2 regions of the Thermoanaerobacter kivui genome follow, and region 2 is predicted to be linked to the other one. Evidence: a T-box and tRNA genes for the amino acid it is inferred to sense, from the RefSeq annotation. Region 2 holds a T-box; the other holds one or more tRNA genes.

Region 1 (6,459 bases), 420 kb from region 2:
GAAGCTTTTTTCGAGGAAATTAAAAAATTGGGTTTAGATGTAGAAATTATAGATGGGGAAACAGAAAGTTTATACGGATACATTGGTGCAGTAAAAGGCGTTAACAAAAAAAATGCTGTAGTTTTGGATATAGGAGGGGGAAGTACTGAGCTTGCCTATAAAGGCGAAGAATTTGTGAAAGAAAGCTTTGATATAGGGGCTGTAAGGCTTACTGAAAAATTTATTAAAAATGACCCTCCTTCCACTGAAGAATATGATGAAATTAGACTTCACATAATAGATATGGTCATCAATTCCCTTGATAAATACAAAGAAGTTGAAAATATTATCGGGATAGGAGGAACGGTAACAACTCTTGCTGCAGTTTCACAGCAGCTGGAAATTTATTCTCAAGAAAAAGTTCATGGATATAAGTTAAAAAAAGAAGAGATTAAAAGGATTCTTGATAAATTTATGTCTGTTACATTGGAAGAGCGAAAACTTATCCCTGGATTGCAGCCTCAAAGAGCTGACATAATAATTACGGGAACTGCAATATTGTTGACTATATTAGAGATGCTAAATTTAAAAGAAATTACAGTTAGCGAATGGGATAATTTAGAAGGGGCAGTTTTATATAGATTTGCGAATCTAAAAACTTAAGTAGCTTGCAAATTGCTGCTTTTTTGGGCAAAAAAACTATTGACTTGAGTGTGTATATGTAATATAATAAATACTGTCTTGAGGAAATGATGTGTGCCGGAGTGGCGGAACTGGCAGACGCACAGGACTTAAAATCCTGCGGGCTCTAAAAGCCCGTACCGGTTCGAGTCCGGTCTCCGGCACCAGTATACTGCCGCGGGGTGGAGCAGTCCGGTAGCTCGTCGGGCTCATAACCCGGAGGTCGTAGGTTCAAATCCTACCCCCGCAACCAAATATGGCGGCGTAGCTCAGTTGGCTAGAGCATGCGGTTCATACCCGCAGTGTCGGTGGTTCAAATCCACTCGCCGCTACCAGCAAAGAACGGAAATCGTCACCTATCCAGAAGTAAAATTCGCACTTTATTTCATCTGGGGTGACGGTTATTTTTTTTATGTAGTTTTTAAGCACTTTACTTCATGAAATGGTATTGTTTCATCCAATAAAGCTTTCATGAGAGAAGTGTTAAGTAAATTGATACTGCTCAACTAAATCATTCCCCCTTATCTTCTTCATCTTCTATGGCTTTTATAATCCTGATTATTTGCTTTATATCTCGAGGAGAAAGCTTTTTCGTCTGCTTAAACAGAAGTTTCAAATCTTCCCTTTCTTTTAATGTATTCCAAAACTCCAGCAGCTCTGGGTCGTCCGAAACAGCCTCTGTGATTTCGTCAACTGGAGAGCGAATATCTGTTCTTCCAAGGAGATAATCAATGGAAACGTTAAAAAAATCCGCTATTTTTTTTAGGGTTTCATAGTCTGGTTCCTTCCTTTCTGTCTCATATCCCGCTATAGTAGAACGACTTATTCCTAGTATCTTTGCAAGGTCCTCTTGGGTTAAGTTTTTTTCTTTACGTAGTTCTCTCAATCTATCTGAAAATGTCATTTTTTGAAACCTCCTTTTATGTTATTGTAGCTAAAAATGTCCCTAAAATAAACAATATGTCCCAAAAAGAAAAAATTTTTTTAAAAAACTCTTGACAATGTTTCTAAACGGAACTATAATAAGATTAGGTAAAGTTGCTAAACGGGACATAAAGTAGGAGGTAATGAGCAGTGTTCAGATTTGCCAACCACATCTGTTTTAGAACTGCTATAATGTTTGTTATGTGGATCATCTTGATTGTTATGCCTCATAATCGCTTTGTCACTGCTGTGCTTATATTTTTTATCGGAATTAGGGTTCCCTTTTTTTCTTGCATTTTACTGTAATCATCAATGGCACCTCCAAAAACATCCAAAAACTTTATTGCTTTTGATAATTAAAAACCGTAATACAGCAATTTTTGAATTATATAAAGATTTTGGCAGCAAAGCCTTACCAAACATTTTAAATAACATGAAAAACAGCGATACCTTCATTCTGAAAACCCATTTATTTATCAACAGTAACCGTTTTGTAGAGAATTTTGTAAAGAAGTTTGAAATTCCTCCCTGCAGGATAAAATGTGATTCTGAAAAACTAAACCGTCTTGAGATTTTAACTTTGGCAATATCAATACTTATAATAAACCTTTTTAAATTTATTTATAGAAACAGAGATATGATAAATATAAAAGAAATCTTAAATCGGGAATTTTACAAAATTACAATCAAGAAAAGATAAAATCATCTATTTCTTCAATTTCTTTACTGAAGCTGCTCACAACTTTATATCTCAAATTTAAAAGCTTCACATACTTCTTAACCCCTTTTTCTGGCCTAACAAATACCGTCAAAAACTCATAAGGGAACTCCTTCATTCTTCCGAACTCTCCTTCTGTCCCTCTCGACAGCACAACTATTTTTGTGGCATTATCAAGCGCAGTTTTAACAATTTCATTAAACTCATCCGGAAGGTCAAAAATTATCACATCAAACTTGCTTCTCGCAAACTTCACAATCGCATCAACATCACTTTCTTTAATATCTCTTACGAGACTTACTTTAGGAGGTTCAGACTTAAGCTTTATGCTGGACCTTCCCGTCCTCCCCCACATTGGAATGTGGCTTAAAGAGAGAACAAAAGAGAGCTTTTTTGAAAATTTAATTGAGTACAGCTCAAATGTATCTGTACTTCAGTCTCCTCCTTCTTTTGGCTTGTGGGGTATAATAATGGGTTTAAGTTTGCTTGCAGCTGTATTTTTACGTTATCACATACATTATTCTATTTCTTTTACTAATTTCCTTCTTTCTTTTATCAATCCTTTAATGGCTTATAATACAATAAAAAGCGAAATTTTTGTGTATCTGCCTATGATTTGGATTGGATGGGCATTTATTACAGACGGGATTGTAGGCATGATAAGAGATAAGATTGTTAGGAAGACGCAGCATAAACAGACACTGCTGTTAGTTGAAGCGGTAATTCAAGTTTTATTTCCTTTTATAAGTGTTTTATTTGCAGTTAAATCAATAGGAATTTACATTGTTGTGCTGTTTGTTGGCTTTTTAGTACTCTGGAATCAGCTTTTTGTGCACACAGTGCTTTCGTTTCTTCCTTAAAGTTTTAGCTAAAAGATAAATTTTAAGTATTTCGGTAATATGTCAAGAGGGTGATAAAAAAAATTCAAAAAAAATTTAATAAAATAACCTAAAAAAGGGTATAGCAAAGCTAACCATCACGCAATAAGCTAATGAAAATTAATGTAAAATATGGTTATGGGGTAATATGTTAACTTATACAATCATCTCCTTTCATTATTGGGGATTTATAAAGTTTTTCTTCGCGCAGCAGAGCGAAGACTAACCTTACAGTTTTACGTGCAGTCAATACAAGAGCACGTTTATGCTTGTGAGTTTTGCTTTCTTTAAATTTGCGGGCATAGTATTGTGAGAACTCAGGTAAATACTTCCTGAGCTTAAAGCTGCTTGGATAAAATAATATCTGAGATACTCATTACCAGTACGCTTGAGATATGTGTCCTCCGCTTTAAAATCAGCAGACTGGTACTCTGACCAATAAAGGCCGGAAAACTTTGCAAGGGCATTATCATTATCAAACCTTGAAATTCCGCCTATCTCAGATATTAAGCCGGCTGCGATGGTTGGGCCAATACCTTTTACTGATGTAAGACAAAGAAATTCATTGTTAAATCCTTTTACCTCATTAATAATGGCTTTTTCTACAGCTTTCTTCTGCTTTTCAAGGGACTGTAGATTGTCAAAGCAAGACTTGATAACAAAGTTTAAAGAATCATCTACAGTAGCATTAATTCTATAAGACTTGCGAACAGCCTCTTGAAGCAATTTAGCTGTAGCTTCAGGATCATCAAAGCAATCTTTACTAACCAAAAAGCCGGCAAGTTCATCAAGCGGTCGAGCCGCAATATCATCAAGGGTGAAAAACTCATTAAATATTTCAGTAGCAGTTGCTCCAAAATTATTACTAAAGACTTTATTTTGGCACAAACCGCTAAACTTAAGGAACAAATTGCTGAGTAAATAATTTTTTTCTCTAACAATACTATTAACAATGTGAAAGCGATGGCGAGTAAGCCTCTGGAGAGCAAGATATCTAAAATCTACAGAACAAGATTTAGGGAGTCTACCGAATCTCAGTTTTTCAGCAATAGCAAAGGCATCAATCCAGTCATTTTTAGGTAAATTGCCGAGAGACTTTTTAAAAGCATTAATGATATTTGCATTAAAAGTAGTAATAGAAGGTTGATAAGGCTTAAGAGCAGAATGATCAGCCAAATAATACTGGAGGTGCCAGCCATAGACTGAAGTAGATTCCAAACCAATAAAGACCTTTTGGATATTGTATTTATTACAACACTCCAAGATACGTGATACTATAACATCACAACCATGAGGGTTATTTTCTACAGAAAAACGGGAGGAAGCATCATTACCCTCCTGGTCGAGAATATGAACCTTGACATCATTCAGGCTTACATCCATACCAACAAAAAGCTTATTCAAGATCGTTACACCTCCTTTCAAAAGTGATAAAGTAAGTAAAAGTTAATTTGAGATAACCCTAGCAACCAGATTATTTAGCAACCTCGCAATTAGCTCTTAATATATAAGCCTGAATCCTCTGCTGCCAGGGGCTTATATATGACAAAGCAGATTTCGCGTAAGAAAAGGCAAATCTGGTGTAGGGACCACACTTAAAAGAGCGGTCAAGCCGCATGGAGGACGAAAGCCTGTCCCACATTAACTTTACAGTATAATAATGCTACAAGTTATCTCAAAAGTAAATAATAAGGCCGAAAAAAGATGAGACGGACGCGCCATGAATCCTGCATATTGCGCAATATTACGGATTCATGGCAATAGATAAGATTTTAGACAAGATGAGAATATTAAAGATTTCCAGTTATAAATGCACTTTATTAAATTTTTAAGAAGTGAGACAAATTTATTGTCTTTAAAATTAATTATACGAGGAGGTAGGTAAGATATGAGGAGAGTTTTAAGCTTTACTTTGACATTACTTCTTGTCATTTTTCTAGTGGCGGGCTGCGGTGAGATAAAGAAAGATACAGGGAGAACCGAAAATACTGTAAATGAAGCTGTTAAAAGTGAGAAGGTAAATCCTCAAAAAGAGCTCACTGCAGGAACCGTTGTAAGCTCCAACAACAGCGAAATAGTTTTAGAAAGCGGTGGAGAAAAAGTTAAATATGATTTTACAGCTGAGAAAACTGTATTTGTTGAGGGAATGCCCAAGGACATTAAAGAAGGTGTGTTTGTAAAAATCATAAGAAAAGACGGTGAAAATTATATTTACGTCATCACACAGGGCAGAAAAGAAGCTCTTGAAGATGGAAGCACAAGTATATTGGGGATTTTAAAAGAAGCGAATGATAATTATGTTGTGGTAGACATAAATGGAAAGGAAGAAAGGTACACTGCTTCAGATAAAACTGTTATGCAGAAATTTTCTGACTCAGATAAAGTGATGAGGTATAATAAAGATGAGCTGAAAAAAGGAAACTGGGTGATGGTACTGGTCGATAAGGATAATAAGATAATAGATATTGTGTATTAACGGTAGGGATTTTTCATTTTCACTTCGCTCAAATCAAAAATCCAGTTAAGAGAGCACCTCTGCTTCGCAGACGTGCTTCAGTTTGTTGACAAAGCAAAATTTTAGCCCCTGTTTTCTTAGTACCGAAAGCAGGGGCTGTATATATCTGGATAAAATTTTCTTTAAAACTCCAAATAATGAATAAAGTTTTGAAATGTCAAAGGGCCCTTTGCCCTTCCTCCATAACCATAAGGCCATTTTCTTTAAATTCATGGCAGCAAAAACAAGCATCGCTTGCATGGACAATTTTTCCTTCCCTCTTAACGTCGTCCATCGCAAACCATGCTTCTCCTTTAAATCTGCAAATACTCTCTCTATTGTCTCTTTCCTTCTCTCATATACTTCTTTACAGTAAGGTGTATGCCTTAGGTGTTCTGCTTCTTCTACATATCCTTCCCATATGTGCCTGAATATCCTCTTTGTGTAGTCTTTACTTTGGGTACACTTTTCTCTTAGAGGACAGTTTTTACATTTTTCTGGGTTTGATTTGTATTCTCTATATCCTTCTCTGTTGGTTGTAACATATGTTAATATTTCATTCTGCGGGCATATGTAACAGTCATAGTATTCATCATAAACAAATTCATGTTTTTTCATGAAACCATCTTTTGTTTTTGGCCTTGTATACGGCACTGCTGGTATTATTTGTCTATCAAATATTGTCTTTAATATGTACGGATTTTTATAGCCTGCGTCTACTGCTATTGCTTTCGGTTTTCTTACCCTCTTTTCAACTTCTTCTAATACTTCTTGAAACATCACAC
Region 2 (6,459 bases):
TTCTGCTACAAATTTCACATACACCGGTGTATTCCTTTTCCCTCTATAAGGCTCAGGAGTAAGATAGGGGCTATCTGTCTCAATTAAAAGTTTTTCGATGGGAACAGCTTTTGCTACTTCTTTTGGCTTTTTTGCATTTTTAAATGTCACAGGTCCCCCTAAAGAAATGTAAAAATTCATTTCAATTACTTGAAAAGCCATTTCAATACTTCCTGAATAGCTGTGAAAAACCCCTCTTAAATCTTTCGTCCACTCCTTTTTTAGTATATCTAATATATCTCCATGAGCATCTCTGTCGTGTATTATTATTGGAAGATTAAGCTTTTTTGCAAGCTTTATTTGCTTTATAAAAATCTCTTTTTGAAACTCTTTGGGAGGGTCGTCGTAATAATAATCTAACCCTATTTCTCCTATTGCTACAACCTTTTCCTGTAAAGCTAATCTCTCTATTTCTTCCACTTTGTCAAATTCCCTTTGTGCATCATGGGGATGAATTCCAACAGAAGCATATATAAAGTCATAGTTATGAGTTAGCTCAATAGACTGTTTAGAAGTTAAGAGGTTAGACCCCACATTTATTAAAAATGTGAGGTCTTTTTTACATTCTTCAATAACTTTTTCTCTATCTCTATCGTATTTCTCATCTTCAAGATGAGCGTGAGAATCTACCAACAATTTTATCACTCCTTAGCTTATCTTTGCCCCACTTTCTATATCCCTGTCCACTGTAAGAAGGGACATTTTTCCTTCGGTAGATGCTGCTAAAAGCATTCCTTGAGACTCAATACCCTTTAGTTTCTTTGGCTCCAGATTATATACAATAATTATTTTCTTTCCTATAAGCTCTTCAGGAGTGTAATAACGAGCAATTCCTCCTACAATTTGCCTTGTCTCCTCTCCCACTTTAAGCTTCATCTTTATAAGCTTGTCAGAGCCTTCCACTTTTTCGGCTTCCAAAATCTCTGCAACCCTAAGCTGAATTTTTGCAAAATCCTCAATAGTGATATAATCTATCTTTTTCTCTTCCTCCTCTGCTTTTTCTTCTATAGCACTCAGTTCCTTATTTACATCTATTCTCGGGAAAATAATTTCTCCTCTTTTTACTTTTGTACCTTCTTTTAACAAACCAAACTTTAAGCTCTCCCAAGTCGTCAAATCTTTTTCTATTCCTAATTGTTCAAACATTTTTTGCGGGGTATTTGGCATAAAAGGAGATATAAGTATTGCAATAAATCTCAAAGCTTCCGCTAAATTATACAAAACAGTACCCAATCTTTCCTTTTTGCTTTCATCTTTCGCTAAAATCCAAGGCATTGTTTCATCAATGTACTTATTAGCTCGTCTTACTAATTTCCATATTTCAATTAAAGCGTTGGAAAACTGAAGTTTATCCATGTACTCTTCAACAGTTTTAGGTAGATTCTGTGCAGTATTTATAAGGTCATCATCTACTTCTTCTTTTTGTGAAGGCTTTGGCAGAATGCCCTCAAAGTATTTTTCAATCATTGTAACAGTCCTACTCAGCAAGTTTCCAAGGTCATTAGCAAGGTCTGAATTTATTCTGTTTATCAAAGCTTCATTAGAAAACACTCCATCCGCCCCAAAAGGAACTTCTCTCAAAAGAAAATATCTTACAGCATCCACGCCATATTTCCTAACCAGCTCTTTAGGGTCTACTACATTGCCTTTAGATTTTGACATCTTGCCTCCTTCCAGTATAAGCCAACCGTGTCCAAACACTTTTTTAGGAAGGGGCAAGTCAAGAGCCATAAGCATTGCTGGCCATATTATTGTGTGAAACCTCATTATCTCTTTTCCAACCAAATGAACATCTGCTGGCCAGTATTTTTTAAAGTCGTCGTCATGGTCTGTAGAATATCCTAAAGCAGTTATGTAATTTGACAAAGCATCTATCCAAACATAAATCACATGTCTTGGGTCAAAAGGTACCTTTATACCCCAGTCAAACGAACTCCTTGAGACAAACAAATCCTCCAAACCTGATTTTATAAAGTTTATCATCTCATTGCGCCTTGACTCCGGCTGTATAAAATCAGGATGTTCATCATAATATTGTAACAGCCTATCCCCATATTTAGACAATTTAAAAAAATACCCTTCTTCTTTTACCCTTTCTACTGGTCTACCACAGTCTGGGCATTTCCCATCTACAAGCTGGCTTTCTGTCCAGAAAGATTCACAAGGAGTACAGTACCATCCCTCATATTCGCTTTTGTATATATCTCCTTTTTCATACAATTTCGTGAATATTTTTTGTACTATTTCCTCATGATATTTATCGGTTGTGCGAATAAATTGGTCATTACTTATATCCATTGTCTTCCATAAATCTTTTATCCATTCAACTATCCCGTCTACATATTCTTTAGGAGACATCCCTTTTTCTCTTGCTATTCTTTGAATTTTTTGCCCATGTTCATCAGTACCGGTCAAAAACTTGACATCATATCCGGTAAGCCTTTTAAACCTTGCCATCGCATCTGCAGCAACTGTAGTATATGAATGACCAATATGTAATTTATCACTGGGATAATAGATAGGTGTCGTAATGTAAAAAGTCTTTTTCATATCCATCCTCCTCTTTTTTTGTAAATAAAAAACTCGCCTCCACATAAGGGGCGAGATTTTCGCGGTACCACCCTTCTTCACATGCGCCTCACGACGCATGCCTCACAGAGTGCTAACACACTCCTACCCTGTAACGGGAGTTCCCGGTAAAACCTACTAGCCTTCGGCAGTACGGCTCCGGAGCCATCTTCAAAAGCCCAAACTTTATCGGTTCGCACCTCGCCCGACTCTCTGTGAAAGTTCAAGCTTTTTACTCTTTCCTTCATCGCCTTTTACTATATCTATTTATTCTTTAATATACCGTTTATAAAAAGTATTGTCAACTACCTTTTCTCTTATACTTTATTTATTTTCATTCTTTCTTTTACAAACTCTACAGCATCTTCTTTATCTTGAATTTCTCCATAAAATCTATTTTTTCTTATCTCATATAAAATCTGTCCTAATTTTTTCCCATCTTTTACATCAAAATTTATTATTATATCCAGCGGCGAAAGTAATGGTTTTTCTGTTTCTTTAAATTCTACATATCTTTTTAAAAGCTTGGTAATATAATCTGTAAACTTTGGTATCTCTTCCTCTTTACCTAAATTAAGCCTTGTAGCAGTAAAATCAGCCTGAGATAAAAGTAGAATCGCTATTGAATCATCCTTAAGTTCGGAAAAAAATCTAAAAAGAGATTTATTCGTTGGTCCGCCATTTACATAGTACATTAAAGGCTTCATGTGATAAAGGACAAGCTTCTTTAGCAAAGAAGACTCTTTTTTGGGCATTTTCATCCTTGATGCTATCTTTTTTACGATTTCTGCTCCTTTTGTCTCGTGGTTGTAAAAATGTACTCTATTTTCAGTATCAATGTATATGGATTCTGGTTTGCCTATATCGTGAAAAAGAGCTCCAAGTTTTATTATGTCCTTTACTTTGTTGTCAGAAGAAAGCTTTCTATCTAAATACTCCGAAACTATATCATATACGTCTTTGGGAAATCTCATAGAATTTATGATATTTTCGTATTCTTCTACGGTTTTTAGTGAATGTATCCAAGCATTCGTAAGGTGATAATAGCACTTTCCTACTTCTTTCATTTTAGCAACTTCTTCAAATATATTTTCCATAAGTTTTAAATCTTCCATCATTCTTAAATATTTGTGAGAATTCTTTTCTTTTAATATTATAAAAATTTCATTCATTATTCTCTCTGGCGCTACTTGTTTTATTAAGGCCGCTTCTTCTCTTATTTTAGCCTTTGTACCCTCATCAATATCAAATTTGTAAGTCGCAGCAAATCTTACGGCCCTCAAAGCTCTTAAAGGGTCTTCTTTAAAGGTCATCACACCAACATGCTTTATTTCCCTGTTTTTTATGTCCATCATGCCACCAAAAGGGTCAATAATATATTCAAATTCAAAATAATCCGTCAGTTTTATAGCCATAGCATTCATTGTAAAGTCTCTATGAGCTAAATCTATGTATATGTCTTCTCCTCTTAAATTAGTAAAATCCAATATTTCATCTCCTACAACAACCCTATATGTGCCTTTTTCCTCCATAAAAGGCACAAAAGTACCCCCTAATTTTTCTGCCGCTAATTTGGCGATTTTCTCTGCATCTTCCTGAACTACAAAATCATAATCTTTAGCTTCTCTATTTAAAATCCTGTCCCTTATGTATCCCCCAACAATATACAAATTATATGCTTCTTTTCCTAATTTTCTTATTAATTTTGGTATTGTTGCCACAAAAAATCATTCCTTTCCTTTTAAAAGGCAAAAACAACATTACAATATATAGTATAACAAAAGTGAAAAAGTGTACAAGTATTAAAAAAATAATCTGCTATAAAATACACAAGAAAGTATTGCGATAATATCTGCAAAAATTCCAGAGATAACAGAATGTCTCATCTTTTTTATTCCCACTGCCCCATAGTAAACAGCAAGAACATAAAAAGTGGTCTCAGTAGATCCATACATAGCAGAAGCCATTTTTCCGATTAGAGAATCAGCACCATGAGTTTTTATAATCTCAGTCGCAATCCCCAAAGCACCGCTTCCCGAAAGAGGCCTTATTAAAGCAAGAGGCACAAGCTCCTGTGGCATGCCTATTTTATTTGTAAAAGGCATTAAAAATTCCCCCAATAAGTCAAGGGCGCCTGACGCTCTTAATACACCTATTGCCACAAGCATTGCTACAAGAGCTGGAAAAATTTTTATAACTACAGAAATTCCTTCTTTTGCCCCATCGACGAACACTTCATACACTTTGACATTTTTTATGATTCCATAAAAAGGAATAAGAAGAACAAGTATAGGAATAATCCATTCAGATATAATTTTCATCATTATTTTCACTCCTTAAATATAGGCATTTTTTCAAGGTATTTATTCAAAATAAGGCCAGCTACAAGTGCAGTGCTAGTTGAAAGTACGCTGACAATCACAAAATCCGCAGGATTTTTAGCTCCCAAAGAAGCCCTTATTCCAATCATTACTGCAGGTATAAGCTGTATTGAAGCTGTATTTATCACTAAAAAACGGCCCATTGCATTTGAAGCACTGTCTTTTTTATTAAGCTCTTGAAGGTATTCCATAGCCTTAATCCCAAAAGGTGTTGCTGCATTACCTAATCCCAACATATTAGCTGATATATTCATTATCATCGCTGAAATAGCTGGGTGGTCTTTTGGCACATCAGGAAAAAGCCTTATAATTGTAGGTTTTAGCAATTTTGCGATAATATCTGTAAGGCCTGACTTATCTGCAATTTTCATTATTCCAAGCCATAAAGACATTACACCAACTAACCCTATCGAAATAGCAACAGCAGTCTGTGCTGAATCAATTATAGCTTTGGATACTTCTGCCATTCTGCCATTTATTATTCCTACTAAAACTCCTATCGCTATCATAAAAAACCATATGTAATTTATCATGGTATAGCCCTCCCAAATTACCAAAAAAACTTCGTTTATGCTTTTCTTCTTATGTAATAAAATTTATGTTATTAACCTTAAAAAATTCCAAAAAAGGTGTTGACTTATTTTTCAAAACTTGGTATTATTATAAGTGAAGTTTAGTTGTCGAATTTTGTAACTCAGGAGGGGAGAAAAATGTTGAAATCCACAGGTATTGTAAGAAAAGTAGACGAATTGGGAAGGGTAGTAATACCAATCGAGCTCAGGAGGACACTTAACATAGCAGAGAGAGATGCTCTTGAAATCTATGTTGATGGGGAACAAATAGTCCTCAAAAAGTATGAGCCTGCTTGCATTTTCTGCGGCAACGCTGAGAATGTAATAAACTACAAAGGCAAAAATATATGTAAAAATTGCCTTGAAGAGTTAAAGAAATCTGTAGACTAATAGCAGGATAAATAATAGGAGGGTGTGTCCTCCTATTATTTATCCTCTTCTTTTTTTCTTTCCGGTTCTACATGGATTATCACATGGGAATCAGGGAATTTATCAGTTATTTGTTTTGAAACCTTATGGGACAATTCATGGGCATCTACTATGTTGTAATTTCTGTCCACTCTCAAATGAACGTCTATTTCTCTTCGAGGCCCCGATTTTCTCGTTCTCAATTTGTGAAAACTTGTAATTTCAGAATTTGATTTTATTATATTCTCTATTTCTTTAACTTCCTCTTCTGGAAGACTAGTGTCTGTCAAATCTTTTAAAGCTTCCTTTGTCAACTCAATTGATGCTTTTATAATAAGCAATGCAACAAAAATAGCTATGATTGGATCCAAAATATCCAATTTAGTGACTTTTATGGCAACAAGTCCTAGTGTAACTCCCAAAGACGTAAATACATCAGTTAAAAGGTGCATTGCATCTGCTTTTAAGGCAATAGAATTTTCTTCTTTAGA

Evidence for each region. A T-box is a leader RNA that pairs with one kind of tRNA and senses whether it is charged. The one in region 2 lies ahead of metG (methionine--tRNA ligase), so its partner is inferred to be a tRNA-Met.
Region 1: it encodes a tRNA-Met, which carries the amino acid that the T-box ahead of metG (methionine--tRNA ligase) is inferred to sense. The anticodon was not compared.

What each region holds. Positions count from the first base shown of each region.
Region 1 is NZ_CP009170.1:2,083,790-2,090,248, reverse strand. It holds gene TKV_RS10660 (Ppx/GppA phosphatase family protein) at 1-642, shown strand, start outside; tRNA gene TKV_RS10655 (tRNA-Leu) at 738-827, shown strand; tRNA gene TKV_RS10650 (tRNA-Met) at 837-913, shown strand; tRNA gene TKV_RS10645 (tRNA-Met) at 919-995, shown strand; gene TKV_RS10640 (helix-turn-helix domain-containing protein) at 1,172-1,564, opposite strand; gene TKV_RS10635 (hypothetical protein) at 1,934-2,284, shown strand; gene TKV_RS10630 (hypothetical protein) at 2,271-2,657, opposite strand; gene TKV_RS14195 (hypothetical protein) at 2,662-3,162, shown strand; partial or broken gene TKV_RS10620 (IS110 family RNA-guided transposase) at 3,332-4,563, opposite strand; gene TKV_RS10615 (hypothetical protein) at 5,069-5,656, shown strand; partial or broken gene TKV_RS10610 (IS1182-like element ISTte1 family transposase) at 5,702-6,459, opposite strand, start outside.
Region 2 is NZ_CP009170.1:108,719-115,177, reverse strand. It holds gene TKV_RS00565 (TatD family hydrolase) at 1-675, opposite strand, end outside; gene metG (methionine--tRNA ligase) at 688-2,634, opposite strand; T-box leader at 2,633-2,864, opposite strand; gene TKV_RS00555 (CCA tRNA nucleotidyltransferase) at 2,925-4,328, opposite strand; gene TKV_RS00550 (spore maturation protein) at 4,410-4,931, opposite strand; gene TKV_RS00545 (nucleoside recognition domain-containing protein) at 4,937-5,521, opposite strand; gene TKV_RS00540 (AbrB/MazE/SpoVT family DNA-binding domain-containing protein) at 5,699-5,950, shown strand; gene TKV_RS00535 (cation diffusion facilitator family transporter) at 5,986-6,459, opposite strand, start outside.